DNA from 4 places in the Brevibacillus sp. HB2.2 genome. Region 1 is predicted to be linked to each of the others. Evidence: predicted binding sites of a transcription regulator. Region 1 holds the regulator's gene; each other region holds the start of a gene.
What was found. The regulator Rex, encoded in region 1, represses fermentation and respiration genes when NADH is low (regulators of the CRP and FNR family bind a similar motif). The targets are predictions, from matches to a motif close to TTGTGAAATATTTCACAA.
Positions count from the first base shown of each region.

Region 2: HP401_RS12065 (nitrate/nitrite transporter) is a predicted target of Rex. The motif match lies at 2,442-2,459, and genes of this name have one in related genera.
Region 3: HP401_RS10225 (helical membrane plugin domain-containing protein) is a predicted target of Rex. The motif match lies at 4,047-4,064, and genes of this name have one in related genera.
Region 4: HP401_RS11445 (cytochrome ubiquinol oxidase subunit I) is a predicted target of Rex. The motif match lies at 4,739-4,756, and genes of this name have one in related genera.

Region 1 covers NZ_JABSUV010000002.1:189,331-197,284, forward strand. The annotation lists gene HP401_RS02250 (tetratricopeptide repeat protein) at 1-567, shown strand, start outside; gene dinG (ATP-dependent DNA helicase DinG) at 659-3,562, shown strand; gene HP401_RS02260 (ComEC/Rec2 family competence protein) at 3,604-4,509, shown strand; gene HP401_RS02265 (redox-sensing transcriptional repressor Rex) at 4,525-5,148, shown strand; gene HP401_RS02270 (amidohydrolase) at 5,165-6,469, shown strand; gene HP401_RS02275 (hypothetical protein) at 6,534-6,713, opposite strand; gene HP401_RS02280 (hypothetical protein) at 6,847-7,539, shown strand; gene HP401_RS02285 (cell wall elongation regulator TseB-like domain-containing protein) at 7,569-7,954, shown strand, end outside.
Region 2 covers NZ_JABSUV010000013.1:131,490-139,443, reverse strand. The annotation lists gene HP401_RS12080 (hypothetical protein) at 1-492, shown strand, start outside; gene HP401_RS12075 (hypothetical protein) at 652-1,020, shown strand; gene hcp (hydroxylamine reductase) at 1,083-2,378, opposite strand; gene HP401_RS12065 (nitrate/nitrite transporter) at 2,525-4,024, shown strand; gene HP401_RS12060 (Crp/Fnr family transcriptional regulator) at 4,108-4,815, opposite strand; gene HP401_RS12055 (hypothetical protein) at 5,002-6,042, shown strand; gene HP401_RS12050 (molybdopterin oxidoreductase family protein) at 6,029-7,954, shown strand, end outside.
Region 3 covers NZ_JABSUV010000011.1:69,853-77,806, reverse strand. The annotation lists gene HP401_RS10260 (Rne/Rng family ribonuclease) at 1-147, shown strand, start outside; ribosomal protein L21 leader region at 205-283, shown strand; gene rplU (50S ribosomal protein L21) at 294-605, shown strand; gene HP401_RS10250 (ribosomal-processing cysteine protease Prp) at 619-969, shown strand; gene rpmA (50S ribosomal protein L27) at 977-1,270, shown strand; gene HP401_RS10240 (Spo0B C-terminal domain-containing protein) at 1,343-1,963, shown strand; gene obgE (GTPase ObgE) at 1,977-3,254, shown strand; gene HP401_RS10230 (PilZ domain-containing protein) at 3,263-3,928, shown strand; gene HP401_RS10225 (helical membrane plugin domain-containing protein) at 4,218-4,673, shown strand; gene HP401_RS10220 (NAD(P)/FAD-dependent oxidoreductase) at 4,716-5,894, shown strand; gene HP401_RS10215 (hypothetical protein) at 5,945-6,097, opposite strand; gene HP401_RS10210 (ACT domain-containing protein) at 6,283-6,726, shown strand; gene HP401_RS10205 (homoserine dehydrogenase) at 6,763-7,954, shown strand, end outside.
Region 4 covers NZ_JABSUV010000013.1:5,670-13,623, reverse strand. The annotation lists gene spoIIP (stage II sporulation protein P) at 99-1,841, shown strand; gene HP401_RS11460 (pentapeptide repeat-containing protein) at 1,987-2,850, shown strand; gene HP401_RS11455 (sigma-70 family RNA polymerase sigma factor) at 3,135-3,719, shown strand; gene HP401_RS11450 (hypothetical protein) at 3,709-4,443, shown strand; gene HP401_RS11445 (cytochrome ubiquinol oxidase subunit I) at 4,838-6,253, shown strand; gene cydB (cytochrome d ubiquinol oxidase subunit II) at 6,243-7,256, shown strand; gene cydD (thiol reductant ABC exporter subunit CydD) at 7,256-7,954, shown strand, end outside.

The DNA of each region.
Region 1 (7,954 bases):
TACGAAACAGTGGGCAATTACCACCGGGCACAGATTTGCTATCACTTTTTGACGGAGCGTTCCCCAAAAGATGGGTGGACGTGGCATGGCTTGGCCTGGAATACTTGGCTGATTGCTGGTACGAAGCGCGCATTGACGCTCGTCAAAAAAGCGATCAGTCTTGCACCCGAAAATGACGACTTTCTTTTTAGTTATGGCTGGATGCTGTTGTTTGACGGAAGGGTAGACGAAGCGATCAAAGCGTTTCGGATCATGCTGGAGAAAAACCGAGACAATCGCCTCGGACAATCCGGGATGATTTCCGCATACGAAAAGCTTGGGGATACACACGAAGCAAAACGGATGGCAAAGTATTTCCTGGAAGACGCTGAGCCATATGTACGTTCGTTAGGGTATTTTCATCTGGGAAGAATCGCGGTTGTGGAAGAAAATTGGCGCCTGGCTGAACAATATTTTCAACGGGCATTGCCATTCGCAGAACAGTTATGGGAAATCCCCATCTATCTGCAATTGTGTGCAAGCAAGCTCGGTCAATCAGAAATGCAGACTGAGCTGGTACAGCCGTAAATGTACAGGAGAGCAGGAATATTTCCCATCGTTGCCGAATGTGAATGAGTGCGGATTGAATGTTTCCGCCCAGGTTACGAGGTGACAACGTTTGAATCGATTACTTGTTGTAGATTTTGAGACGACGGGAAGCCATCCACGCCAAGGGGACAGCATCATTCAGATTGGTGCCGTCGCAATCGATGACGGGCAGATTACCGAGAGTTTTTCCACCCTGATTCATCCGGGCCAGGATATTCCCCCTTTTATTACCCAATTAACAGGGATTACCAACGAGATGGTTGCAGATGCTCCTTCCTTGGAAGAAGTGTTTCCAGATTTCTTGCGTTTATTGGACGGGCGAGCTTTTGTTGCACATAATGCAAGCTTTGATCTCCAATTTTTACAAGAAGCCCTGCTGAGCCAGGGCTATTATGCGTTTGACGGCTACGTGCTTGATACGGTGGAGCTATCCCGTGTTCTTTTGCCGATGCAAAATAGCTACAGACTCGGAGAACTGGCGTCTGAGCTGGAAATCGAGCACGATAATCCTCATCAAGCAGATAGTGATGCGCTTGCCACGGCCCAGCTGTTTCTCCACTTGCTGGATATTTTAAAGAAATTGCCACTTGTAACGATCCAGCGGCTGCAGATACTCGTCTCTTCGTTTCGCTCAGATATCGAGGTTCTTTTGCGGCAGATCGAGATGGAAAAGCTAATAGAGCTGCCAGAGCTGGATGGAACGCCAACCAAAACGGATTCCTCCGATATGTGGGATATTTATCGCCAGTTGGCCTTACGGAAACGCGAAGAAAAATTAACAGCGTCCCTGAAGCATCCTCCTGTTGATGTGACAGTGACCAAAGCGTTTGCCGAGCAGCTCGAGGATGTTTTGGGCGAAAACGGGTACATGCAGGCAAAAATGTCGGGGTATCAACGTAGGGATGCTCAAGAAGCGATGATGCATGCTGTCTATGAGGCAATGGAGGATGGCACCCATTTATTGGTTGAGGCGGGGACAGGTACGGGAAAATCATTAGCCTATCTCTTGCCGGGGATCATTTGGGCCCATCACAATCAGCAGCAGCTGGTGGTCAGTACCAATACCATTCAATTGCAGGAACAGCTATTTCATAAGGAAATCGCTACCTTGCAGGAGTCGTTGCCGTTTTCGTTTACTGCTTCGACGCTAAAAGGCAGAGGAAACTACTTATGCTTGCGTAAATTTGAACAAGCTGTGGACGAGCCTGTAGAAGGAAGCAGCCAAGAAATGCGCTTGGTAAAAGGGCAGATGCTGACGTGGCTCACGCAAACCGTTACTGGTGACGTTGAAGAGCTGAGCATGCCTCCAAGTGGCCAGCTGCTGTGGCAACAGGTAAAAAGTGATACGGGCTCTTGCCTGAATCGGGCTTGTCCGTGGTTTAGTCGCTGTTACTATTTTCAGGCGAAGGAACGGGCTCGCGATGTCGATGTCCTCATCGTCAATCACGCCCTTTTCATCAGCGATCTGCAAGCGGAAAACAGGATCCTCCCTGCGTATGAAGTTGCCATCGTAGATGAGGCCCATCATTTGGAGGATGCTGCGACACAGCATTTAGGCAAGCAATTTTCAACCACGCAGCTTCTTTTCTTGCTAGATCGTGCATCGGTTGAAGAAAGTGGGTCAATTGCACGCTTCGCAGAAGAGCTGCAAAGCTGGGTGCCTGCGGTACAAGAAGAGGTAGTGGCAAAACTTTTGGAGCTGAGAAAACAGTCCGCGACCTTGCGAGAGAAAGCGCAGCAATGGACACAGCTCTTGTATGCATGGGCATCAGATCGTGCGGAGGAGACGACGGACGCTGGTCGTGAGACGGTACGTTATCGGATCGAATCGTTTGTAGGCAAACACGAGAAGATACGCAAAGTAACCAAAAAGCTGATTGAAGGGATGACTGCATATGCAGCGGGCATCGAGCAGCTTTTGCGAACGACTCCGCAAGAGGAAAAACCACCTTTTGCTGTACGTAGTCTACTGACAGATTTATTTGGTCTCATTAAAGACTGGCAGAATACGGTGGAGCTGCTTCACTTCTTTTTACTTGAGCAGGATGCCGAGTATGTGTATTGGATGGAAGTAGAGTCCCGTACAGCTCGCAAGCAGGTGCATTTGTCCGCAGCACTCTTGAAGGTTGCCGACTCACTGGCAGAACCACTGTTCGCGCAAAAGCGGAGTCTGATTTTGACATCAGCCACTCTGACGGTCAAAAACAGCTTTTCCTACATCAAAAGCCAGTTTGGTCTCGACCAACTGCCCGAGGAACGAGTGCGTACCTTGTCATTGCCATCGCCGTTTCATTATGAAGAGCAGGGGCTGCTGTTGATCCCATCTGATTTCCCGGCACCAGGCAAAGAGAGTGACCACACGTATTTGGAGGCGGTCATACAAGGGTGCGTGGATGTCGTACTGGCTTCGAAAGGAAGGACGCTGATCCTGTTTACCTCCCATTCGATGCTTCGCCTTGTTTATCAAGCGATGAAGGAGCGGCTAGCGGAGGCTCCAGAACCGTATACGTTATTCGGTCACGGGATTGATAGCAACAACCGGAGCAAGCTGGTGCGACTGTTCCGAAGCATGGAGAGAAGTGTTCTGCTTGGGACGAGCAGCTTCTGGGAAGGTGTCGATATCCAGGGGGAATGGCTGAGCAGTTTGGTCATTGTTCGCCTACCGTTTGCTCCGCCGAATCACCCTGTCTATCAAGGAAGGGCAGAGCTTTTGAAGGCAGAAGGAAAAAACGCCTTTATGTCGTTGTCTCTTCCACAAGCCGTTCTGCAATTTAAGCAAGGGGTGGGACGATTAATTCGCCATCACTTGGATCGAGGGGTCGTGATCGTTCTCGACACGCGTGTGGTTGAGGCGAGATATGGACGCTCATTCCTTCAATCTTTGCCGCCATTTCAAATCGAAAGCGGTCCATGGCCAACACTGCGAGAGCGCATAGAGCCATTCCTTAGTATGCAATCCCTGTCAGATTCATAAAATGAAGCAATAGTCTCATAGGGATTAAGGTGATAAAATAAATGTTATGGAAAAAAGCGTGGCGTTGGTGGACTGTAGTTCTTAGTGCGATTTTCCTTAGCGCATGCTCGATTGATAGCCATTTGTATTTGCAAGAAGCAGCAGTGAAGATAGATGACCCGTTTGAAACGGAGACAGAACAGGAATTTTCGGGTCTCATTGTCACCTACTTGGCACTTCCACATGGTGAGAGTACGCTTTTGAGAATGCCAGGCGGTAAAACGATGCTGATTGATACGGGTACGGCAGAAGATTGGCCCGTTCTTTCGGCGCGCTTGGCAGAGCTCAAGATCACACGGCTCGACTATGTAGTGTTGACGAACGACCAGCCTGAGCATATGGGAGGCTACGCTTCATTGAGCCAACAAGTGCTTGTAGATGCCGTCATTTTGCCCAAGCTGATCGCGCCATCCATTCGCCATGTCGTGCTGCTTCGCTCCAACCAAAAGCAGATGGAAGCAGAGCAAGGACAAGTACTCACTCTTGACCAAGATATCTCCATGGAAGTGTTGCTCCCGGATGAACCGTTATTTTTATCGCCCCAGAATAATTCTCTCGTTTTTCGACTGACGCATGGCCAACTGCGATTTTTATTTATGAGTGCTGTGAATGAAAAAGCAGAAGAGCGACTGTTGGAACGGCAAAATGACAGATTGAAGGCGGAAGTGCTAAAGGTAGCTGGTCAGGGAAGCAATCAAGGCTCTTCGCAACCGTTTCTGACGAAGGTCGATCCCCAGGTCGCCATTATTCAGACAGGCCGATCCCGGGATCAAATGAAAGACGGTCAGACGGAAGTCATGGAGCGCCTGGGTGAGTCATGGGCCGAGACATACGTTACCAGCCACGACGGTTCCATTACCATTTTATCGAATGGAAAAGAATATCGGATTTTGAAGCAAAAGAATTAGGGGGGAAGACCGAACGTGGCAAAACACGAAAAGATTTCGGAAGCGGTCGTCCGTCGTTTGCCGATTTATCTGCGTTACCTCAGTTATTTGCAGCAAGTTGAGGTGACCACCGTTTCCTCCCAACAGATGGGCAAGAATCTCGATGTGAATCCTGCCCAAATCAGAAAAGATCTTGCAGCTTTTGGTGATTTTGGAAAAAAGGGAATCGGCTATGATGTCGATTATCTGGTGGAAAAAATACGTGAAATTCTAAAGCTAACAGATGAAATCCGTGTCGCTTTGGTCGGAGCTGGGCATTTGGGCCATGCCATTAGTAACTACAACGCTTATTTGAAAGATAACATGCGGATTGCGGCCATCTTTGATAATAATCCAGAGAAGCAGGGTAAAAAAGTCGCAGGTATACCGATTCAGCCTTTATCAGAGCTGGAAGAGACAATCGTAAACAAGCAAATCAAGCTGGCGATTATTACGGTACCGGCACCTGCAGCGCAATCCGTATGTGATCAGTTGACTCAAGCGGGTATCAAGGGGATCTTGAATTTTGCCCCTACGACGATTCGCGCAGGAAAAGATGTTCGCATTCACTATGCGGACGTGACGTCCAACCTGCAAAGCCTGGCCTACTACTTGACATAAGAATGGAGTGTATACTATGAAAAAGACGATCCTCATTCACGCAACAGTCATTACCGTTAACGATACGAATGAAGTCATTTACGATGGTGCCGTAGCATTCGAAGGTAACAAGATTACGTATGTGGGCCCAACTCCTGAGGACCTATCAGAAGCAGGATACGATGAGGTTATCGATCAAAAAGGAGACTACATACTCCCTGGTTTAATCAACACGCATGGACATGCTGGTATGTCCCTCCTACGCGGTTATGCAGATGATTTGCCGCTGCAACAATGGCTGGAAGACAAAATGTGGCCATTGGAGGCGCAATTCACGGGAGATACAGTAAAATGGGGTACTCAACTGTCGCTTATTGAGATGATTCGTACGGGAACCACTACGTTTGTGGATATGTATGATCATATGGATGTTGTGGCAAAAGAAGTCGATGCAGCTGGAATGCGTGCCCGCCTTTGCCGAGGGATGATCGGTTTGTGCTCCGAAGAAGAACGTCAAACAAAGCTGAAAGACGCGACTCTTTTTGCAAAAGAATGGCATAATCAGGCAGACGGACGTATTACCGTCATGATGGCACCGCATGCGCCGTACACCTGCTCGCCAGAATTTATTACCCAAATTATCGAAAAAGCCGATGAGTTGTCCTTGCCGCTTCATATCCATATGTCTGAAACCGCTTGGGAAGTCGGTCAAAACGAGAAGGACTACGGACTGCGTCCAGTCGCTCATTTAGAAAAGCTGGGCATGTTCAATCGCCCAACACTCGTCGCGCACGCTGTTCACCTAACGGATGAAGAAATCGACATTTTGGCAAAATACAACGTGAGAGTTTCTCATAATGTCGTGAGCAACCTGAAGCTGGCAAGCGGTGTTGCGCCTGTTCCGAAAATGTTGGCAAAAGGCGTAAGCGTATCACTGGGTACTGACAGCTCGGCAAGCAACAACAATTTGAATTTGTTTGAGGAATTGAAGCTCGCTGCGATCCTGCACAAAGGTGTAAATAATGACCCAGTAGCGGTTCCAGCAGAGGAAGCACTTCGCATGGCTACTCGTTATGGCGCAGAAGGGGTTTTCCAAGAAGAAACACTCGGAAGCATTGAAGTAGGCAAGCAAGCTGACTTGATCGTGATGGATAGCCATCAAGCCCATTTCCACCCAGCACACCAACCGATTTCACACGTGGTGTACGCGGCAAATGGACGAGATGTGAAAGATACGATTGTAGCGGGTAAATTCTTAATGCGTAATCATAAGTTGTTAACCATCGATGAGGAGCGCGCGATTTACGAAGCAAACCGCGTATTCCAAACGTTAAAACGGTAAAAGGCTCCTGTCAGGTGGGGGACAGGAGTAAGGCAGTGCAGGTGTAGGTAGGGGAATTGGGATACTACGACGTTCCGTTGTTCATTTTTGCCACAGCTTTTGTCAGGAGATGATGGCGAAAATGAAGAGTGGGTGTGTGCGACCATTGACGCAAGGGAGACGACAATCCTGCCCAGGAGACGCGGTATTCCTGTAACAGAAACCCAAGTATGTCAGGAGATGTGGTTTGTTGCGAAGATGTCACGCGCTCACCTCCTCGGGGTGTATGTGTAGTATGACCGCCCAACCTTAAGCTATGATTAGCAACTTTTCCGTGTCGTTCTAAAACCTTCCCGTATAGCATAGGCTAAAGACAAAAATGGGACAGGGGGGACGACATGTACATCCGGCCCAAAATGCTGTGGTGGCTCATTCCAATCCTACTCGGTCTATTTCTCCTCGGGATTGTATTGGGGACAGTAAGTCGATCTGCCAATACAGATACTGCGCCTGCCGTCAGACAAACAACAGGGACGAAGCAGACGAAGACGGTAGCGGAGCTTTTGGAGCAGATCACGAAGGACGAGGAACGCTCATTTCTCGTATACATGCAGAATCAGACCTTGCATGGGCGATATCAAAATGAGCAATTTCAGCTCGCAGGAGAAATCGGTGGCCACCAGCTTGAAATAGCCAGAAAAGATGGGCAGCCAGTATCGGTGCGAATGGATGGCCAGATACAGGATCATGCCGCACTGCCTTATGCGATGTTCACCCCGTATGAGCACGCAGTATTGCTCAAGGGAGTTTTGCAATCGGTCAGCCCTGAACGCCTTGAAGATACTGCAGGGCAAGGATGGAGTGGATACCGGATAGCGGTACCACCTGAGGAAGTCTCTTCGTTATTATCGATGTGGTTAGGTCCATCCTTCCCTCTTCAGGATTTGACTCCGAATATAACGAACGGAATGATAGTCAATTACCAACTATGGTACGATTCAACTACGGGGCAGCTTCGCCAACTGGAGCTGGATTTGCAAATACAAACGGCAGTTGGAGTGAAGAGAGACCAGCTTCGATTCCGATTGTAATGTCAGCCACGTAAAGGAGTTACTTTGCTGTGTTAGTACGAATTATCCTATCAATCGTAGCCGTCATTTTACTTACGGGAGCTGGGTTCGCCTATCATCTGACGGCTTCTGTAGCAGGAGAGCGCAATCAATTTGAGGAAACCGTTCGTCAGTGGGTCCAGGATCGCACGACAATCACGGAGATTGAAACCATTGATGAATATCGAGGCAAGGAGAGCTACGCTGTCGTCATTGGGAAAAATAAGGCGGGGACACAAGTTGTCGCTTGGATGACCGATCAAAAAGTTAGCTTCGATCGAATGGATCTTGCTGTTCCAAAAAAGAATGTAGAAGAGGCGGTTTACAAGTCCTTCCCGCAATCGGAGATCACTCATTTGGTTCCTGGTCTCGAAAACGATAAGAAATTTTGGGAAGT
Region 2 (7,954 bases), on a different contig from region 1:
GATTACGAGGTTGCCATGGAGCAAATGGACAATCCAGATCAAAAAGCATTTATCTTGAATTACACCAAGAAGGGATCAGTGGGAGAGGGTTACCAAGTATTTGTTCAGGGGAATAGCATTAGTCTTGCTCCGGTAGATTTTGAACCATCTAACGCTGAAGTAGAAGGTTATTTCTCTAGAGACGGTAAGCCAGATTACTATGCTGATAATTTTATAAACGATGAAAAACTGTTTGCTCTATTAAAAATGAGCCCGACAGAGTTAAAAGAAGAACTAGCAAAAGGGAAATCTGTTGTGGAGGTTGCAGCATCGAAAAATATCTCGAAACAACAAGTGATTGATGTGATTGCAAGAACACAGGCTGAAAGACAGCTTCAAGATGGAAAAAATAAAGTAACGATCAGCGATGATTTACTGAAACAAATGATGAAAGATGTTGAACCAAAAGTCGTACACGTAATTGAACACAAGACGGAAACGGAATGGAAATAGTCTATTGGGAATGGATTGGAAGAAGAGGCGGGAAACCGTCTCTTTTTGCGTCAAAAATAAAGTTGTGCGTCCGCCTACGGGAAGATTCATGATGGTTACGTATACTGTAACGTACTATTTTGACTACACGCTCAAGTCAATTGAAAGGAGAGGTCGACCGTGGCAATTGGACAGATGACTCGGGTCAGCTTGCCGTACCCCTCTACATGGGAAATTCAAGCGAGCTTCGGTGGAAGACCAACCACGTTGGGCACATTGGTGATTTCCAATGTCTCGAATGGCAGGGTCAGCGGTACCGTTAATTTCCGTGGTACTCCGACTCCCATACAAGGAAGTTGGGATGAGAGGTCCAGGCAAATCACGATTGAATCACCTTATGCCAATTTTGTTGGCACCTTGGCTTACAAAGAAGAGCCAACAATTGGGTTGCGACATTATGTATTACGAGGATCGGTTCGAATGAAGCCGCCATCTGTGCGGGCAGGAGAAGTGGGAACATGGACGGCCGTTACGCATTTACCGCTGTAAGGAAAAAGGAGGCACCTTCCTGTTAGAAGAAGGTGCCTCCTTTTGTGATGTGTGGTTACAGTTTATTGAGTGATTCCGAGCATTTGCTTCATATCTTCTTGAGCATCACCAATCAACTGAATATGGAACAAGTCTTGTAATACTTCCAGAACACCGGGTTGAATGAACTCAGGCAATTTTGGGCCGATCCGTATATCTTGTATCCCGAGGCTAAACAGACCGAGCAGGATGGCAACCGCTTTTTGTTCAAACCAGGAAAGAACGATACTTACTGGCAGCTCGTTCACTTCACACTCAAAGGCATCTGCTAATGCAGCCGCAATCGTTATGGTAGAAACCGAGTTATTGCACTGTCCCAAATCGATATATCTTGGGATGTCGGTACCTGGTACGGTGCCGAAATCTACATCGTTAAAACGGAATTTCCCGCAGGAGGTCGTAAGAATGACTGCTTCTGGCGGTAAGGACGTAGCCAATTCACGGTAATACTCGCCTCCCTTACCAGGAGCGTCACAACCAGCGATGACGAAGAAGCGTTTGATCTTTCCTTCCTTGACTGCCTGAATAATTTCAGGGGCGATGCCCAAGACCGTTTTATGATGATAGCCAGTCGTCAATGTCAGTTCCGATTCGATGGAAACCTCAGGAAGAGACAATGCTTTTTCAATGAGTGGCGCAAAATCGTTTTCTTCGATTTTCGTCACATTTTCCAAACCGGTTATATCATATGAAAAGAAACGATCGGCGTAGCTGCCTCGAATAGGCATCACACAGTTTGTTGTAGCCAGGATAGCGCCGGGAAATTTCTCAAACAACTGGCGTTGATCGTACCATGCTTTCCCGATGTTCCCTTTCAAATGAGGATATTTCTTCAGTGCGGGATAGCCATGTGCAGGCAGCATTTCGGAATGCGTATATACATTGATCCCTTTGCCTTCTGTCTGTTTTAACAGCTCTTCGAGAGCAAACAGATTGTGCCCCGTAACAACGATGCATTTTCCTTCTATTTTGTTTTGCGAGACGGTGATTGGCTGCGGCACTCCGAAATGATCCGTATGAGCTCGATCCAAAAGCTCCATGACTTTTATCGCGGCCTTCCCTACTTTCATGGCCATTTGCAAATGTTCGTCCAAGTTGAAATTCACATTCGTCAATGTAAAATAAAGGGCTTCCTGTGTAATTCCGTCCACTTCAGGATCGATATATCCCAGTTGTCGAGCATGTGTCGCATAAGCTGCAATCCCTTTTAAAGCAAAAATAATGGTATCCTGAATACTCGCAAGATCTTCATTCTTTCCGCAAACGCCGATGACCTTACAACCACCTGTTGGAGTCTGTTCACATTGATAACAAAACATGTATAATCCACTCCTTCGATTCAAGATTTCGCTTTGATTATAAGCGGATTGCCCCGGAAGGAGCTGTGATTAAAATCACAACGAAACCAAACTTTGCCTCTTATCATAGTGGATGAAGAAGATTTCCCAAGTGAGGGGTGTTGTTTATGGTACGAAAATGGCAGTTGCCGTTACAGACGTTGAGTCTTACGGTCGGTTTCATGGTATGGGTCATTCTGTCATCGCTCATGCCTTTTATCAAAGAAACCGTACCCATGAGTGCAAGCGAAGTGGCGTGGGTGACAGCGATTCCTGTTCTTCTTGGATCGCTGCTGAGAATCCCAGTTGGATATTGGAGTAACCGATTTGGCGCGAGGCTATTATTTAGCATCAGCTTTCTCTTGCTGCTGGCTCCTGTTTTCTATATTAGCCAGGCGACCACGTATACCGATTTGTTAATCGGCGGGTTATTTATAGGGATAGGCGGAGCGGTGTTTTCCGTTGGTGTCACGTCTCTACCTAAATACTATCCGAAAGAGAAGCATGGTTCTGTAAACGGAATCTACGGTATGGGGAATATTGGTACAGCGATCACGACGTTTTCAGCGCCAGTTCTGGCTAAATCGTTTGGATGGGCAACCACTGTACAGATGTTTATGCTATTGCTTGTGGGATTCGCAGTGCTTACCTTCTTGATGGGGGATAAAAATGAACCTAAGGTAGTGACTCCTCTTGGTCAGCAGATAAAGAGTGTCTACAAAAACGAAAAGCTGTGGTTGATCAGTTTGTTCTACTTTATTACGTTTGGTTGCTTCGTTGCTTTCACCGTGTATCTCCCGAACTTTTTAGTGAGCCATTTCCAACTGGATAAAGTAGATGCAGGTATGAGAACAGCAGGGTTCATTCTTTTGGCGACACTTGCAAGACCATTGGGAGGCTGGCTTGGAGATAAGTGGAACCCCTTCAAGGCATTGATGATTGTGTTTGCCGGGCTCGCCTTGTCTGGTATCGTTTTATCGTTTTCGCCATCGATTTTGATGTATACAGTAGGGTGCTTGTTGGTAGCGGCATGTGCCGGAATCGGTAACGGTGCTGTGTTCAAATTAGTGCCGATGTATTTCTCGCGACAAGCGGGGATTGTAAACGGGATCGTATCGGCTATGGGGGGATTAGGAGGATTTTTCCCGCCGTTGATCCTAACGCTGTTGTTTAATCTGACCGGGCATTACGCGATCGGTTTCATGGCGTTATCGCAGTTTGCACTAGTAAGCTTGGTCTTGGTGATGTGGATGTTTTACCAAGAGAAGCTGCAGCTCGCCGCCACCATTATGGAAAAGACGGGAGAGGCGATACTGATTACCGATACGCGAGGAGTCATTAAAAGTGCGAACCACGCTTTTACGAAAGTGACTGGTTATGAGATGAATGAAGTGATTGGCAAGTCCCCCAATATTTTAAAATCAGGCAGGCAGAATGCCGATTTCTATCAAAAAATGTGGGGCTCGATCAAGGAGAATGGCTATTGGCAAGGAGAGATCTGGAACCGCCGGAAGAATGGGGATCAGTATCTCCAATGGTTAACGATTAGCGCGATTCTGGACGATGCAGGTGACGTCGAGTACTATACTGGCATGTTCAGCGAGCTCGCGGAGCAAAGACATGGATAAAGAAGTTTAAATCACTGATGAAAAAAAGTCTTGGACGGACAAGTCCAGGACTTTTTTTGTGCAGGAAAGTATGTAGACTTTGCTCACATTTGACAAATATCAGGTGGGCAATCATCACAAAAAATCGCTTCTTTTAAATAGGCAAGGTCCTTAATCAAGATATGCCCGTGGGGAAGCAGATCGATGGAATCCTGTTTTTTTAGATCGGAAAGCATCCGGTTGACACTCTCTCGTGTCAGACCAATGAATTGTGCCAAATCACGATTGGTAAGGGAAAGGTCGATGAGGATTCCGTCGGGGTGTGGCTTGCCGTACGTGTTACTCATGCGGATTAGCGTGGAATACAAGGCGCCGATTTTGCCATTGAGTAGCAAATCGCGAAATTTGGACTGCATCCGCCTGTTCATCAATCCCATCCAACGCAGGAAGTCTACGCAAAATTGGCCGTTTTTGATGAGCATTTTTTCCAACCCTTGTCGCGGGATGATCCATACCTCACCCTCCATCAACATGGTTCCTGTGGAGGTGTACGTCAATTCCTGTTCGAATAGCCCGGAAACGCCAACTAACTCTCCTGCACCAAATACTTGCAGTGTTAATTCTTTTCCATCGTTCGTGTTTTTTGTGAGCTTGATTTGGCCCGACGAAATTAAGAATAGCTGATCGGCTCTTTCACCATCCAAAAAAAGAACGGCCCCGGGAACGAAATTTTTCCGAACAGAAAACGTTCCAAGGCTATTCACAAAATCGGAAGAAATCTGCTCGACAAACGTTGTACCATTTCCGGTCATGTGGGTCCCCCTTACAACAAGGATACATAGGTAACTCATTATATCATCATAAATTGATAGTTTGGGAAGAGGAAATCGTCCTGATTGTGGCAGGGATGTGAGGTAAATCACAACCTGGGTTTCGAGCCATTGCTACAATGGTCTCGAGCGAAAGGAAAAAATGAGCAGCAGCAGGGAGGGTGTTGTATGAACTATCTATTTGCTTCCAAAGTGGCGAAGCGTGCTTTTATCATCATTGCTTGCTTGTTCGTCTTAAGTTACGTGGGAACACGTTTTTTCACGCATATTGATTTGGCGCTTTACGGCTATATGGTGGGGACCCTTGTCTTTATCGGAGGTTTCCTTTATCGATTTTCTGCGTGGGCAGATCGCCCGCCAACGAATGTCATTTTGAAAAAGGGGCTACGCCTTCTCTTTCGTAAAAGCACGGCGAATACAGCAGTGGATCATCTGGCCATCTATCGCTTTATTTGGAATCGGGGATGGTACCGCTGGACACAGCACATTTTGCTGGGATGGGGATGCATCCTGGCCGCGTTTGTCACCTTTCCGTTAGTGTTTGGCTGGATGTATTTCACGATGACGGACAATGGCTACTATCAGGTCGTGTTCATGGGTGTGGATGTTCTGACCGTACAAGCGGATGGCTGGATTGCGTTTCTCTTTTACAACGCGTTGAACATTACTGCTTTTATGGTCATCGGTGGAGCAGTCATGGCCTTGTATCGCAGATTAAAGAACATGCAGGCACGGGCTGAACAATCCTTTGTCTACGACTTTTTGCCTTTATACCTGCTGCTGTTTATTAGCGTGACAGGCTTGATGTTAACCGCAAGCAACATGTTCTTAGGGGGCTTTGGGCACCCGGTCATATCAGTCACTCATCAATTTGCAGTGATTGTAACATTGATTTATCTGCCATTCGGAAAACTGGCTCACATACCATTCCGTCCCATGAGTGTGTTTGCACGTAATTATCGCGAGCACTATGGCGAGCAGGAAATGAAAAAGTGCAAAGTGTGCAGCAGCGAGTTTGTTTCTGCGGAACAGTCCGCAGATGTAATCAACGTGCTGGGTAAAAACGAAATGGCTTTTCAAATGGAAGAAGGATTCCACTTGGCTGAACTTTGCTTGCCGTGCCGCAGAAAATACCGGATGTTCCGCTTCACAGGAGTTCCTACGCACGAGATCAATGCCAGGGAGGCAAATCAACATGCCAAAGGATAAATTTTTTAAAGTAATTGAAAACAAGATACATCCGAATGAGAAATTGGTCAGCACGCACTGCAGCTACTGCGGTATGCAATGCGGGATGAACCTGCGTGTAGATACAACGACGAACAAGATTATTGGAGTGGAGCCACGATACGATTTTCCTGTCAATCTGGGGAAGATGTGCCCAAAAGGGGTGACGGCTTATCAGCAGGTGAACCATCCGGATCGGATACAGCGGCCGTTGATTCGAACAGATGCTTCATTAAAAGGCACGGCGGAAGGTTTTCGGGAAGCGTCATGGGAAGAAGCGCTTGACTTGATCGTTTCCAAGTTCAAGGAGTTGCAACACAACTATGGCAAAGACACCTTGTCTGTTTACTCTGGCGTTTCCATGACGAACGAAAAATGCTACCTAACGGGTAAGTTTGCGCGGGTTGCCTTGCAAACTCGCTATATCGACTACAATGGCCGCTTCTGCATGTCATCCGCCGCGGCAGGATTGAATCGAAGCTTGGGGATTGACCGCGGTTCTACCATTCCCTGGACGGACATTCACCAAACAGACTGCTTGTTTTTGGCCGGATCAAACGCGGCCGAGTGTCACCCAACCAGCATGTTCCGTATTTGGGAAGTGCAAAATCGAGGCGGCTATCTGATCGTAGCCGATCCAAGGGAAACACCTTTGGCACGTCGCGCTGATATCCACTTGGATCTGCGGCCCGGTACGGATTTGGCGCTGGCAAACGGAATCGTTCATCTCCTGATCGAGAATGGACATATAGATGAAGACTTTATTCGAAATCATACGAATGGTTTTGAGGAAACAAAAGAAGTGGTTGCTACCTTCACACCGGAGTATGTCAGCGAAATAACAGGAGTTTCGGTGGAGAAGATTGTGCGGGCTGCCGACATTTTCGGGAGGGCACCCGATGCGATTGTGATGTTTTGCCGTGGAGTGGAACAGCAAGCGAAAGGGACAGACAACGTATCGGCCTACACGAACATGTCGCTCGTCACAGGCAAGATTGGCCGCCCAAAATCAGGGGTTGCAACCCTTACTGGTCAAGGAAACGGTCAAGGGGGGCGGGAACACGGACAAAAAGCCGATCAATTGCCCGGCTACCGCAAGCTGGACAATCCTGAACATGTGCGTGAAATAGCGTGTGCCTGGGGCATTCCCGCGGAAGAGATGCCGCAGAAAGGTGTCTCTGCCTATGAGATGTTCCAGCTCATGAAGGATAAAACGATTCGCAGCTTATACTTACTCTGCTCCAATCCGGTTGTAAGTGCGCCAAATCTAAATCATGTTCGGGAGTCCCTGAAAAGTCTGGATTTTATGGTTTGCTGCGACTTTTACTTGTCCGAATCAGCTGAATACGCCGATGTCGTTCTTCCCGTTACGACTTGGGCAGAGGACGATGGTACGACAACCAATCTCGAAGGGCGCATCATTCGTCACCGTCAGGCACAGGAATGGTTTGCCGAATCCAAGCCTGACTGGTGGATTCAGATCGAAATCGCCAAAAGAATGGGGCGCGGACAATTCTTTACTCACTTGAAGTCTCCTCAGGATATTTTCAATGAAATACGTCAGGTCTCCAAAGGCGGAGTAGCTGACTACTACGGCGTCACCTACGAGAAAATTGATCAAAACAACGGTGTTTTCTGGCCGTGCCGCGAGGAAGGCGACGAGGGACAGCCCCATTTATTCCTGGATAAAAAATTTTATCACCCGGATGGCAAAGCCAAAATATGTGCGCTGCCTTACCGTCCGCCAGCGGAGGAGCCGGATGAAGAATATCCTTTGCGGTTAACGACGGGACGAGTTGTGTTCCACTATTTGTCCGGGAACCAGACAAGACGAATCCCGTTTTTGAAGGACATGTATCCTGATCCGCTGCTTGAGGTTCACCCAAAAACAGCG
Region 3 (7,954 bases), on a different contig from region 1:
GACATGATAGAGGCGTGGGAAAAAGCAGAAGCAGTTACATGGCCTGTCCAAGTCTATAAGCGGCTTGTTCCTTCTATGAGCCCAGACGAGTTTCGAATTGGATACGTCGGAAATCGGGCAGAGGCGGAGCGTTTACACTCGAAATAACTTGACTGGGCTATTGTAGCTATGATAACCTAATGGTTGTCATGCAGATATGCCTCGTGCATACTGTAACCGCACGAATCAGGTACATAAGCCGTCGCTCGTCGACGCACCTGTAAAGGCGAGTCTGAGTATAGGAGGTGCACACAGTGTACGCAATTATCGAAACCGGTGGAAAGCAATACAAAGTTGAAGAGGGAGCAGTTCTCTTCATCGAGAAATTGGCTGACGTTGAAGGTGAAGTAGTTACTTTTGACAAGGTTCTTCTCGTAAGCAAAGACGGCAAAGTTACTGCAGGAGCTCCTACAGTAGCTGGTGTTACGGTAACTGGTAAAGTAGAAAAACACGGTAAAGCGAAAAAAATTATCGTGTACAAATACAAAGCCAAGAAAAACTACCGTCGCAAACAAGGTCACCGTCAACCATTCACTAAAGTTGTGATCGAAAAGATCAACGCTTAATTGGTGACTTGTTATGATTGAAGTGATCGTGAGCCGTGCGCAGCACGGTATCCATGAAATTAGTATTTCCGGACATGCCAATGCGGGTGCCTATGGGGCAGACATCGTTTGTTCTGCTGTATCAGGCATCAGCTTTGGTATATTAAACGCCATCCAACCTTTGACCGGCATCACTCCTGATGTCGCTGTCGCACAAGAAGGCGGTGGGTTCTTGAAGTGGAGTCTTTCTTCTTCGGATGATGAGACTGTACGCGAGAAACAACAGCTTTTGGCAGAGAGTATGGTCATTGCTCTTTTGTCAGTTGAGGCGAATTACGGTAAATACGTAAAAGTAAATGATCGTAAATGGCAGGGAGGTGTCTGATATGAACATGCTGTTTAACTTGGACCTTCAGTTTTTCGCATCGAAAAAAGGGGTAGGTTCCACAAAGAACGGTCGCGATTCCATTTCCAAACGTCTGGGCGTGAAACGTGGCGACGGGCAATTCGTTACTGCTGGTAACATTCTCGTTCGTCAACGCGGAACTAAGATCTACCCAGGTGCGAACGTAATGAAAGGCGGAGACGACACTCTGTTTGCAACTGCAGATGGTGTTGTTCGTTTCAAGCGTCTGGGCCGTGATCGCAAACAAGTTGTGATCGAACCAGTTGCTTCCGAAGCGTAAATATTTATTAAGAAAAACCCAGCGATATAGCTGGGTTTTCTTTTTGTCCCGCTCTTTTTTGTGGTACAATAGATGGGAAAGATATTCTTATCGACTTGGGTGAATGTGATGGGGGACGAGCGGAGGCTGTTTACGCATCAGACAGACCAACTGCTGACCGTTCTGAACAGGCAGCGGCATGACTGGTTGAACCATGTTCAGGTTCTGCTCGGCTATTTGCATTTGAACCGTACTGAACAAGGAGAGGCCCATTTGAAGCGCATTGCACAGATGGCAATGCAGGAATCGATGGTTGCCCGATTGAATAGCTCCTTGTTGTCCGTCTTCTTCTTGACATTTAACGCACTGAACAATGAATTGCTTTTAGAAGTAGACGTGTGCAATCATGTGGATCTCACGCGAGTAGTCTTGAACGAGCAAGACTTGTTTCAGTTGGTGTCAGAGATATTATGCACAGTGAACGATCATGTAGACCAGAGCGGGTACGAAGCGGCCAGCATGCAAGTAAGCTTGCAGATGGATGAGTGTGGCGTTCATTTTCGTTTTGACCTGGCCGGTGTACTTCGTGCATCCGGAATGGAAGAATTGGAAAAGCTGATACGTAAAAGCGAACAGAGTACGGTGGAAGTCACCGAGTGGATACATACGGAAGAGGAATGGGTCCTGAAATTGGTGGTTCCATTCGCGGAATGAAAGAGGTGACACCATGTTTGTCGATCAGGTAAAAGTATATGTAAAAGGCGGGGACGGTGGTAACGGAGCCGTCTCCTTTCGCCGGGAGAAGTACGTACCGCTGGGTGGTCCAGCGGGTGGAGATGGCGGTCAAGGTGGAGATGTCGTATTTGTCGTGGATGAAGGTCTGCGTACACTGGTAGATTTCCGTTATCAACGACATTTCAAAGCACCACGCGGAGAGCATGGCCGCAACAAATCTCAGCACGGAGCAGGCGCGGAAGACATGGTCGTGCGCGTGCCACCGGGAACAACTGTCATTGATGATGATACCAAAGAAGTGATTGCCGATCTTGTGGAGCAAGGTCAACGTGCTGTGATCGCAAAAGGCGGACGTGGTGGACGAGGCAATAATCGTTTTGCCAACTCTTCGAATCCAGCCCCACACATCTCGGAGAACGGAGAGCCAGGTCAAGAGCGTTATATTGTCATGGAGCTCAAGCTGATTGCAGATGTGGGCTTGGTTGGTTATCCGAGTGTAGGGAAATCCACGTTGCTGTCCAGTGTAACAGCGGCGAAGCCAAAAATTGCTGCGTACCACTTTACGACGCTGACACCGAATCTGGGTGTTGTGGACTTGGGGGAGCGGAGCTTTGTAATGGCCGACTTGCCAGGATTGATTGAAGGCGCGCATGAAGGTGTGGGTCTTGGTCACCAATTCCTGCGTCACGTAGAGCGTACACGCTTGATCGTCCATGTGATTGATATGGCAGCAGTAGATGGACGTGACCCATACGAGGACTATTTGCAGATCAACCGAGAGCTGACGCTGTATAACCTGAAGCTCGAAGATCGTCCGCAAATTGTAGTCGCGAACAAAATGGAACTGCCAGAAGCAGCGGAAAACCTGCGTATTTTCAAGGAAAAGGCTCCAGATGTCAAGGTGTACGAGATCTCCGCTGCAACCAGTAAAGGCGTACAAGAATTGATGTATGCGATCGGGGATACCTTGGCGACGATTCCGGACAAGCCAGCTGTCGAAGAAGTTGCGGAAGTGGAAGAGCGCGTAGTGTTCCGAGCAGAAAAAGAACCAGACGCATTCGAGATTACGCGTGATAACGAAGTATTTGTCGTCAGCGGTGAGAAGATCGAGAAGCTCGTACGCATGACGAATCTGAACAGCTATGATGCAGCCCAGCGTTTTGCAAGACAAATGCGCAGCATGGGTGTAGATGATGCTCTGCGCAAGCTGGGAGCAAAAGACGGGGATACCGTTCGGATCGGCAAATTAGAGTTTGACTTTGTGGAGTGACAAAAACCATGATTGATATCCCATCACTGAACCCATTTATGGGGGATAAACGACTCCAACGCGGTGCGTCGCTACCGCTAATCATCTCCAAGCAGGTGCAGACACCTGTCCAAGTTTTGGTTGAACATGCAAAGGGTAATTATCTCGTAGTTTCCTATGAGATGAAGCCCGAAACGAAAGCAGAGCTGCTCGGAACAACTGTACGCATTCGTTGGGAAACAGATGCGGCAGTGAACACCATTGATTTGGAAGTAGTTTCGGAGCAAACGATTTGGCCGATCAAGCTTTTAGGGATGATTCCGATTAGTGTAGGGGTAGAAATTACCCAAAAGCGCAAGCAGGATCCTATTTCCCCAGATCTCGGTATTTCTGTCCCTTACAAGGTGATGGGAGCTAGACCGATCGAAGAAAAAGGCGAGGCAGTGTTGCTGAAATTCTCTCCTACCCGTCTTGTTTTGGGAACGGACGGTTATGTGTCAAAGGGCGATTTTCTCCATTTGTCTTTCAAGATACCGAAGCAAGCGCAGGAGATCGTCATGATGGCGAAAATCGTGGAAAAAACGTTCCAAGACAAGCAAACAATCATTGAATTAATCTTTACGGATATCAATGAAAAGCACCATGAACTCATCAAAGATTACTATAAAAAGCTCTCAACTACCGCTTCTTCCTAAGGAAGCGGTTTTTTTCCTTTGATGTTCCCGTGAAGAAGGTATATAGTAGAGTACATAGAGTTCTCAATCGAGCCTGTTCACTTCATGATTTGTTGTGTGCGCTTTCCTGAATAAATATTTGTGAAATCATTCACTTTTTATTATAAGAATCCGTTGTTTGCTTTACTTTGTGAAAAATGTTACATGCAATTTTTTACCGGATTTTCAGGGAGAATAGCGGCCGTTACTCGTATGAACAGGCATCGAGAATGGAAGGCCTCTATTCCAAAGCAAAGGAGGACGTTTTTTTATGTCTCAAACAACTACGCAACAAGCTCAAGCTGCTGCTGAAGTAGCAAGCACTGCTACTCTGGCACCAGCGCAGCAACAAGATGTACTCGATCAGTTGATGAAACCAGAAATTCAAGAGTCACTGAACATATTGGTGGCGAACCTGCCTAAATTGGCAGAACTGACAACTCTTTTGACCAAAACCTATGATTTGGTACAAACGGTAGCAAATGATCATGTATTGATCGACGACATCAAAGGCGGAATGGAAGAGTTCGTAAAACCGATCTCTGATAAAGCAAAAGGTATTGCGCAAGCAGCCATTGAAGCCAATGACCGTGTTCATGTAGAAGAGTCTACGATCGGTTTGTTCGGTATTCTCAAAATGCTCAAGGATCCGCAAGTACAAAAAACATTGCGTTTCGCACAAGCATTCCTGGAAGTAACTGCAGAACGTCAACAACAAAAACGATAGTTTTTTTATTATGGAATGGAAGACAAGGACGGAGGATTGGGCATGGCGAAGCATATTCTGATTCTAGGCGGCGGTTATGGCGGTTTGCTCAGCGCATTGACTGCACGTAAATACATGACGGCTGAAGAAGCGTCGATCACGGTAGTAAACCGTTTTCCTACTCACCAAATCATTACGGAACTGCACCGCTTGGCAGTAGGAAACCTGTCTGAACAAAACGTGGCGCTCCCTCTGGAAAGATTGCTGCGTGGCAAGGAGATTAACCTTGTAGTAGACACGGTAGAAAACATTGGTCTCGAGTCCCAACGCGTAACATTGGCGAGCGGCGAGTCCATCAAATACGATGCTTTGGTCATTGCGCTGGGAAGTGAAACCGCATTCTTTGGAATCCCAGGTCTGCAAGAGCACAGCTTTACACTGAAGTCTGTAGAAGAAGCAAATCGTCTGCGTGCACACCTCGAAGAGCGCGTGATTGAATACAAGACGAGCAAAAATAAAGCAGCTGCTACCTTCGTTGTAGGCGGTGGCGGTCTGACAGGTATCGAGCTGGTTGGGGAATTCGCTGATATGTTGCCAAATCTGTGCCATAAGCACGGGGTAGACTTTGCAGACGTTTCCATCTACTGCGTAGAAGCAGGTCCATCCATTTTGGCTGGTTTTGCTCCTGACCTGGTTGAGCGTGCGAAAACAAGCTTGGAAAAACGCGGTGTTCAGTTCCTGACAGGCGTACCTGTAACGGAAATGAAAGAAACCACAGTTTGCCTGAAGGATGGCGGTACCATTGAAACCAAAACAATGGTATGGACTGGTGGCGTACAAGGAAATCGCGTAGTAGCTGAGTGCGGCGTGGAAGTAAACCGCGGGCGTGCAACTGTTACAGAATTCCTGCAATCCACTTCTCACCCTGATGTATTCCTTGCAGGTGACAGTGCGGTCGTAATGGGGCCAGAAGGTCGTCCATTCCCTCCAACTGCTCAACTGGCATGGCAAATGGGCGAAGTAGTAGGTTACAACCTCTTCGCACACTTCAACGGCACCAAAATGGATACCTTCAAGCCGGTATTCTCCGGAACATTGGGTAGCCTGGGCCGTAAAGACGCAATCGGTACAATTGGTGCAAGCCAACTGAAGCTGAAAGGTCTGCCTGCAACCTTGATGAAAGAAGCGAGTAACGTTCGCTACTTGACTCATATCAACGGTCTGTCGTCTTTGGCATACTAATCGAATCAGGAAAACCCGGGATCATGATGTCCCGGGTTTTTTGTGCTTGTTTATCCGTTTCCGCTCGGATCTTCAATCACGTTTGGGGATTGTGCCATCTTTTTGCCCCGCATGTCATTGCCAAACTGTTCGAGACTGCTTGGCTTACCCGCTGGGTGATTGTTACGGCGCTCCGATTTATCTGACTTTCCACGTCCGGCCATTTGCCTTTCACCTCCTCCATACGATACGCATTATTGTGTGCGAAGAAGCTCCCCCTCATGTAATCAAAGTAAACCAAAAAGGATCGGATGAAAAAAAGTGGCGGATAAGGATTGTCACATTCCAAGCTTTCCGTTATAATGTCCTCTATGAAGAAACAACTGTTTTTCTCAGGAGGACACAACGCATGAAGAAGGAAGAAAAATTCTACTTGATTCGATCTGACATCCTGCCAGAATCGATTGCCAAAACGATTGAAGCCAAGAAGATGCTGGAATCCGGCGAAGTGGATACCGTGAATGAAGCGGTTGAACGGGTGGGATTGAGTCGTAGTGCTTTTTATAAGTACAAAGATGGCATTTTTCCGTTCAATGCGATGATGAGCGAAAAAATTATGACGTTTACTTTCTCTTTGGATCACATGTCAGGTTACTTGTCCAAAGTGCTCACATATGTAGCAGATCAAGGTGGAAACGTATTGACCATCAATCAGACGATTCCACTTCAAGGGATTGCTACCATATCCATGTCAGTCGATATGGCTAATCTTCGCGTATCTAGCACGGAGTTTTTGGATGGCTTGCAGCTGATCCCGGGCGTTCGCAAAGCGATGATCGTCGGTAGGGGCTAAGAAAAAACAATCAAAGAAAAGGCAGGGGAGAGAGACATGGAGAAGCAGAGCATTAAACTGGGATTAATGGGGTTTGGAACAGTCGGGACTGGTGTCGTACGCATTATTCAAGCGCATCAGGAGGATTTGCAAAAGCAAACAGGTCTCAGCATTGAGATTTCCCGTATTCTTGTTCAGGATGCGGAAAAATCCCGCAATATTTCATTCATGGAGGGCACGCTCACCACTGACCCTGCTAGTCTTTTGGATGACCCAGAAATTGAAGTCATTGTGGAAGTGATTGGTGGCATTCATCCTGCAAAGGAATACATTTTGGGTGCACTCGAACGAGGCAAGCACGTTGTAACAGCCAACAAAGATCTGATGGCGTTGCACGGAGCCGAAATTTTAGAGAAAGCGCAAGAAAAAGGCTGTGACGTTTTCTACGAGGCAAGTGTGGCAGGTGGGATACCGATATTACGTGCATTGGTAGAAGGGTTCTCCTCAGACCGTATCGCGAAAATGATGGGGATCGTCAACGGGACGACCAATTACATCATGACCAAAATGAGTCTAGAGGGCGCAGAATACAGCGAGGTATTGAAAGAAGCGCAAGCACTGGGCTATGCGGAGCAGGACCCAACCTCCGATGTGGAAGGCTTTGATGCCGCCCGCAAAATGGCGATTCTGGCAACGCTGGGCTTCCGTGTACCGATGAAGCTCGAAGATGTGGACGTAAAAGGGATCAGTTCTGTGAGCAAGGAAGATATCGCCTATGGCAAGCAGCTGGGCTATGAAATCAAGCTGCTCGGGCTGGCTCGTCGTGACGAAGAGGCGATTGAGGTAAGTGTGCAGCCGACTCTGGTTCCGAAATCTCATCCACTCGCTTCCGTTAATGGTGTCTTTAATGCCGTGTACGTACATGGGGAAGCGGTAGGAGAAACCATGTTTTACGGGCCGGGCGCAGGTGAATTACCGACTGCTACCGCCGTTGTGTCTGACCTGGTCACTGTCGTAAAAAACAGAAAGCTAGGAGTGAATGGACGCGGAATGGTTGCTCCATACAAAGAAAAAGTACTGAAAGAAGACAGTGAAAAATTCTCGAAATACTTCCTGCGTATCGTCGTTGCAGATAAACGCGGTGTTCTTGCTCAAATTACGCAGCTGTTGGCTGACAAAAATATTTCCCTTGAGCAGGTGATCCAGCAACCGTTCAACAACGGACATGAAGCAGAGATTATCATGGTTA
Region 4 (7,954 bases), on a different contig from region 1:
GATGTCAAAACATGAAGGAAAATGCGGACGAATCGAGAAGTTCTTTCTATTAGTGGATTTTTCCAAAAATAAGAGAAAAACAGAGGGGAACGAGGAACTTGCTTTTACGAGTAAATGTCAGCTTGCTAGCTGTTTTCTTCCTGATTTTGCTGATGCCTCTGTCCATTGCGCGAGCGGCCACCCATGTAGAAGTGGCGGTCGATCAGTTAAATATTCGAAGCGAGCCAGGTACGACTACCCAGATCGTTGCAACACTCAAAAAAGCGACGCGATTGCCAATCACCAAACAGCAAAAAGATTGGACACAGGTAAAGCTGCCGAACGGCAATACCGGATGGATCAATAATAAGTATGTGAAAATGATAGAAGTTCCACAGATCAAATATGTCAAAAGCAATGTGGACATGCTGAATGTTCGGGCAGAACCAAATCCCACTGCACAAATTTTGCAGATCATCGACAAAAACGGTGTGTTTTTGCAAATGAGAAAGCAAGGGGAATGGGCACAAATTAAGCTGTCGGATCAAAAGAACGGCTGGGTGAAAGCTAGTTTCTTGACGGAGACAACGGCACCACCACCACCAAAACCACCCCAGGTACCAGCACAAATCCCAGACCCGACAACAATTCCAGCACCACCCCCTCCCCCTCCTGTACTCCCATCCAATACAGGGAGTGGATTTGGGCAAGGGACAATCGTATTAACCGAAGGCTATGAAGTTTATGCACAGCCAGATATTCTTGGTACCGTCATTGGTGAAATCCATGGCGGGATGACAATCAATCATTACGGATATGCAAATGGCTGGTACACCATCAACTTTAACGGGACCAATGCCTATATCTTCAAACCAATGGAACAGACTGGGGTCGTTCAGCCACCGTCGAGTCCAGCACCGGGGGCACCAGCGACTTTGCCAACAACACCGCCTCCCTCTGTACAAGAACTACAGATTCGCGTCAAAAACCCTGATTCTAACATCCGTAACGGTCCCACAACCGATCATGCCATTATCGGAACCGTTCAACCCGGACAAGTATTCCCGGTTGTGCAAACCGTAGGAGACTGGTATCTCATCAGGCTGGCAGACAATTCGACCGCCTACATCGCGGGGTGGATCGTAGATAAGATTCAACCAGCGGGTACTCTGCCACCGACAGGAGCAACGTACGAGTACAACAGTGGGATGATTGGAAACGAGAAAGTGTATATCTATCACACCCATAATCGTGAGTCATGGCGAAATGTTGCACGGAACCAACAAGGGAGCTCGGTAGATGATCCCGAGATTAACATCACGCTTGTTGGAAAAAGGCTGGGCGAGCTGTTGCAAGCAAGAGGTATTTCGGCAATGGCGAGCCAAGACGATTTCGCTCAGAGATTGAGGGAACAAAATAAAAGCTACTCGATGTCTTATACCGAGTCGTACAAGGCGGTAGCGGCAGCGGCTGCAACCAGTCCACACTTGCAGTACATCTTCGATATTCATCGGGACAGTGATGAGCCACGCAGCAAGGTAGCGATCACGATCAATGGCAAAACCTATTCCCGGATGCTGTTTGTAATCGGAACAGCGAACCCGAACCATCTGGCGAACAAAAAGCTGGCAGAAGAGCTGAACGCCCGTCTGGAAGCCTCTTATCCCGGTTTGTCGCGGGGGATTATCCTGAAAGGTTCAAATCAAGGGAACGGGGTGTACAATCAGTCCATTTCCGAGGGAGCCCTGCTTTTGGAATTCGGTGGTACAAACAACACCTTGGAAGAAGGCTATAATACAGCAGAAGCCTTTGCCGAAGTCTTTGGGAATTACCTGATCGAATCTCAAATCGCATTCAAATAAAAGGTATTGAGCGTTTATTTGAAGACCGCAAGCGGTCACATTCTGTTTTATGAAAAACATCGAGATGTTTTTCACAGATTCAAGTAGCACGATTCTTTTCGCCACACGCGAGAGAATCGTGTTTTTTTCCAGGAGGATCATTACTATGGCTACGCATCAAGAATACATCCAATCTAACAATAACAGTCGCGGTCATCTTCAAGGTGACTGTGAAAGCTGCTTTGGCTTGTGCTGTGTGGCATTGCCTTTTGCTGCTTCCTCTGACTTTGCTATCAATAAAGACGCAGGCAAGCCCTGTAGTAACTTACAGGCAGACTTCCGTTGTGGTGTTCACACAAAGCTGAGAGACATCGGCTTTCGCGGTTGTACGGTCTACGATTGTTTTGGAGCGGGTCAAAAGGTGTCTCAAGTCACTTATGACGGCCAAGATTGGCGTAAAGAACCCGGATCAGCGAAACAAATGTACGAAGTATTTCCGATCGTGTGGCAGCTTCATGAGCTGCTCTGGTATATGACAGAGGCGTTGACCAAGGAAGCTGCCCAGTCCCTCCATCCCGCATTGCAGGAAGCTTTGGAGGAGACACAGCGCCTGACGGATCAGAGTCCCGAGGCCATCCTGAAGCTGGACGTCGCTCTTCATCGAGCAAAAGTTAACGAACTATTGCTACGGACAAGTGAACTGGTACGCAAGGACGCTGTTGCCAAGTACAAAGGGGGCAAGCAAGGAAAGTCTTACGGTCGAGGCGCTGATCTCATCGGTGCCAAGCTTAAAGGCGCTGATTTACGAGGAGCCCAATTGCGCGGCGCTTATTTGATTGCTGCTGATCTGAGAGGAGCAGATTTGCGGGGAGCTGACCTCATTGGTGCAGATTTTCGCGATACAGATGTAAGCGGAGCGAACTTGACGGAGACGTTGTTTCTCACGCAGGTTCAGCTCAACGCGGCGAAGGGCGATGCAAGCACCAAGCTGCCACCATCGTTCACCCGTCCATCGCATTGGGCTAAATAATGAACCAAAAGCAGGATGTCATTCGTTGACAGCCTGCTTTTTTTTCCGTCATTTGTTTACCTCCAAGATCAGATGCATTTTACGAGTGTGGATTTGAATGCAGGCCGATTATTTCTATTGTTTCGACTACCGCTACTCTTCATAGGGTATCCACACGTTATTTCCTCCGATCTTTGAAAAACGTTGTTAATACATTTCTACTTTTGCCGTATTAACTATCGTGAGGCTCACAATCAAACAAATTGCGCACTTTGTTTATTCCATCCAGAAGGGAGGGGAAGTAGTTGGAGATTGCCCCAGTGAACACAGGCATCTGCCAAACAGAAGAACACGAAAAGCAAGCGGAAGGCATGTCGACCGAAACTTTTGCCCAAATTTATGGGGCGTACTATAAGCGCGTCTACAAATATATTTGCTATCGTATCAATAATCACTACACAGCGGAAGAAATATGCAGTCATGTGTTTGAAATGGTGATTTCAAAATACAGCAGCTTCTCGCCGGATAAATCAAACTTTGAGGTCTGGTTGTTTGCGATCGCTAGAAACGCGGTGACAGATTACTTCCGCTCACAGAAAAAAAGAATCAGCTTTTCATTGGATTCGATTCTGAATCTGGTCTTGCCGAAGTCGTCACCTGAGGACATCGTGATCCGCGACGACAATCATCAAGCCTTATTTCAAGCACTGGCGAAGCTGAGTGACAAGGAGCGCAATATCATCGCCATGAAGTATGCGGCTGGTCTTAAAAACGCAGAAATCGCAGAACTGCTTGGTGTGAGTGGTTCAAATATTGGCGTTGTTCTCTACAGATGCTTGAAAAAGCTGCAAATGGAATTGCAAAAAGGGGGCTTCCGTTATGAAGAGTAAGCATGATCTAGACGATTTTCGTGAACTTACCGACTTGCTTACTGATCTGGAATTAGATGACGCGACTCCAAAAGTCAACATATACAATCGGCTGAAATTCAAATTGGAATCAGGAAACATACAACCACATGAAAAGGACGGGATTTATATGAAAATGAATAAATGGAAAGCCGCCACAGTTAGTGCTGTTGCTGTTGTTTGCCTGTTAGGTGCATTCTCGACTACGTCGTTTGCCCAAGGAATGCTCCAGACGATCTTGGCACGCTTTCAGGTGGGGAACATGGAGATTACCCAATATGATAAAGAGCTGCCTGCTACACAGTCCAATACCCAAGGAAGCAATACACCTATAGAACTAAAGGAACACCCACAGATGACATTGGAAGAAGCACGCGTAGCTAGCAAAATGGACTTTCCCGCACCGACATGGATGCCAGAGCATTATTCCTATTACAACACCTTCATTCAAGCCGAGGGTATGGTAGAAGTTCAGTATGAAAAAGAGGAAGAGTTTATTTCCTTCTTGATTTCAAAGGGTGGCGAAAACGGCATCAGCACGACAGAGGGTGTCGAGATCGAAACCATTGGCGGGAAAAAGGTATATTTCGCTAACGGAATCGTGATTTGGGAGTATGAAGGATTTACGGTTGAGCTGTACCATCAGAAGGACCTTGATACTGTGACCCTTGGCAACATCATCAAATCCTTCACTGTCAAAAAATAAGCAGTTGTTACTTAACCACGTACCGAGGCACACTGACTTTGATTGCTTTTCGAGGTCGGTGATCGTCTGGGTATTCCACTCAAGATGGGCCTAGTAATAGGGCCCATTTTTCTATGTGCCGTCACAGAGTGTTAAAAATCATGTAACGAATCGGACACCCACTAGGGTCAAAAGTCCTGCTACAATGACAAATGACCGGAGATATATTGGGTAAAACAAAAAACTCTCTCACGAAGATGAATGCGAAAAGGGGGTTACAGGAGAGAGAATCATTTGTGAATTTTTTCACGTATAATTGTGATATTTTTCACAAAGTCGTCATGTATGCCGGTTTCCCCACAGATATAATTCTGGTACATAAAGGCCAAAACGCGAATAGAAAGGGATCTTGTACATGGACATAGTGGATTTGGGACGACTTCAATTTGCGATAACAACAATCTTTCATTTTGTTTTTGTGCCGATTTCCATCGGGCTGTCCTTATTGGTAGCCATTATGGAAACGATGTATGTGGTAAAAAAGAATGATTTGTACAAAAAAATGGCCAAGTTTTGGGGAACCTTTTTACTCATCAATTTTGCTGTCGGGATTGTGACAGGGATTATGCAGGAGTTCCAATTTGGGATGAACTGGTCTGATTTCTCACGATTCGTCGGTGACGTATTTGGGACACCACTAGCGATTGAGGCTCTTTTAGCATTTTTCCTCGAATCGACTTTTATTGGACTATGGGTGTTTGGTTGGGATCGTTTGTCCAAAGGTGTGCATCTCGCATGTATTTGGCTCGTATCCATCGGAACGATTCTTTCGGCTCTTTGGATTCTGGCAGCCAACTCGTTCATGCAGCAGCCAGTGGGCTTCGTTATCAATAACGGACGTGCAGAGATGGTCGATTTCTTTGCTCTTCTTACCAATGGACAATTACTATATGAATTCCCGCATACCGTATTTGCGGCAATTGCGACAGGTGCCTTCCTGGTAGCAGGTATCAGTGCTTGGAAGCTGTTGAAAAAACAAGATGTTACATTCTTTGTGCAATCTTTCAAAATTGCGATCGTGGTCGCATTGATTTCCTCGTTTGCGATTGCTCAATTCGGTCATGGTCAGGCACAGTATTTGGTTGCTACCCAGCCGATGAAAATGGCAGCGAGTGAAGGGCTGTGGAAAACAAGCGCTGACCCAGCTCCTTGGACGGTTTTTGCAACGATTGATCCAGAAAAACAAGAAAACGGCTTTGACATAAAAATTCCTTATTTGCTTAGCGTTCTGACGTACAACTCGCTTTCAGGTTCTGTACCGGGCATGCTGGAATTGCAGGCAGAGTATGAGAAAACCTACGGTCCAGGAAACTACATACCACCAGTTCGGACGACCTTCTGGAGCTTCCGCATCATGGTGGCGGGTGGTAGTGCGATGATTTTACTGGCTTTGTATGGGGCATATCTCGCTTTACGCAAAAAGCTGGAACAGCCAAATAAGCGATTCATGCAGCTGATGGTTGCGGGTATCTCGTTGCCATTCATCGCAAACTCAGCGGGGTGGATCATGACGGAGGTAGGTCGTCAGCCATGGACGGTATTCGGGCTGTTGCGTGTTGAAGATTCCGTTTCCCCAAGCATTAGCACAGGAGCGGTATGGTTCTCTCTCATCGCCTTCACGACGATTTATCTCATCCTGCTGTGCCTCTTGGCTTATCTGTTTGCTCGTGTGGCCAAAAAAGGACCGGAATTGGATGGTCATGAGGAAGTAGAGGATTTGCAGCTTCAGGATCCATTTGATCGTGTAAGGAGTGAACGTTATGGAGCTTAATGAACTGTGGTTCCTGCTCATTGCCGTACTGTTTACCGGATTTTTCTTTCTCGAAGGGTTCGACTTTGGGGTCGGCATGGCGACGCGCCTGCTATCACGAAATGATTTGCAAACCCGGGTTCTGATCAATACGATTGGCCCGTTCTGGGATGCCAATGAAGTGTGGCTGATTACAGCCGCTGGTGCGATGTTCGCAGCGTTTCCAGAGTGGTATTCCACGATGTTTAGCGGATATTATCTCGTGCTTACGCTGATTCTGCTTGCGTTGATTGGGCGAGGGGTAGCATTTGAATTTAGAGGCAAAGGGAAAGGCGAGGCTTGGAAAAAGGCGTGGGACGCAGCGATTTTGATTGGTAGTTTTGTCCCGCCGATGTTGTTCGGAATGGTGTTTGCCAGCTTGGTGAAGGGTGTGCCGATTGATCAGAATATGGAAATGAGTGCGGGCTTCTCTGATATTGTGAATGGATACTCGTTGTGGGCAGGTGTGACAGTTACGGGACTATGCTTGCTGCACGGTCTAAACTTTATCTCGCTGCGCACTGTGGGCGAGCTGCGTGAAAAATCACGTGTACTGGCAGCAAAGCTCTTGCCGATGCAGGCGGTTCTCATGGCAGTGCTTGTAGGGTGGACATTCATGGTAACCGATCTGTTTGAGCGGCAGGGTGTTTTGTTGACAGTAGCTGTACTCTTAGGTGTTATCGCTTTTGTACTGGCTCGTCACTACTTGAGACAAGGCAGGGAAGGCTGGGCTTTTGGGATGACAGGTGCGATGATCCTGTTGACGTTCGTCTCGATGTTTATCGGTTTGTTCCCACGGGTGATGGTCAGCACGATTGATAGTGCGTTTGATTTGACCCTTTATAATGCTGCTTCGAGTCCATACACGTTAAAAGCAATGACCATTGTTGCAGCAGTGCTTTTACCGTTTGTGCTAGCCTATCAGGCTTGGAGCTACTTCGTTTTCCACAAACGAGTCACTGAAAAGGATCATTTGGAGTACTAATGGACAAGGAATTGTTCCGCTTACAAGGAATCCGACCGGTTATGCTGCTGCTAGCCGGTCTTTCCCTCCTGCAAAGTGTGGCGATTATCGGTCAGGCCCTGTTTTTGGCGAGGTCGATTGCGATCTTATTTGAAGGGCAAACGGTTCAGATGGCGTATCAGCCGCTTGCCCTGTTTTTGGTCCTGATAGTCGCTCGCCATACCACCGTTTGGCTACAAAAGAAAGTCGCTGGCCGTTTTGCAGAAGATGCCAGTGAGTCTTTGCAAGGGCGCGTTCTATCCCGATTGTTCGAGCGTGGTCCACGTTTTGCAGCCAGTGAAGGAAGCGGAAAGCTTGTTACGCTTGTCCTGGAAGGGGTAGATCGTGTACGTACCTACCTGGAGTTGTCTGTTCCGCGTACGCTGGATATGGTTTTTGTTACGTTTCCGCTTCTGGCATTTGTCTACAGGCAAGATGTGATTTCTGGACTGATCCTGATGGTAACGCTACCAGTTCTCATCGGATTTTTTATCGTTCTCGGTCTGGCGGCGCGTAAACAGGCAGACAAACAATGGCGATCATATCGAATGCTTTCCCATCATTTCACCGATTCGCTTCGCGGGCTTGCGACACTCCGGTTTTTGGGACGCAGCAAAGACCACGGGGAGACTGTCGGAAGAGTGAGTGATCAATATCGATCCGCTACGATGCGAACGTTG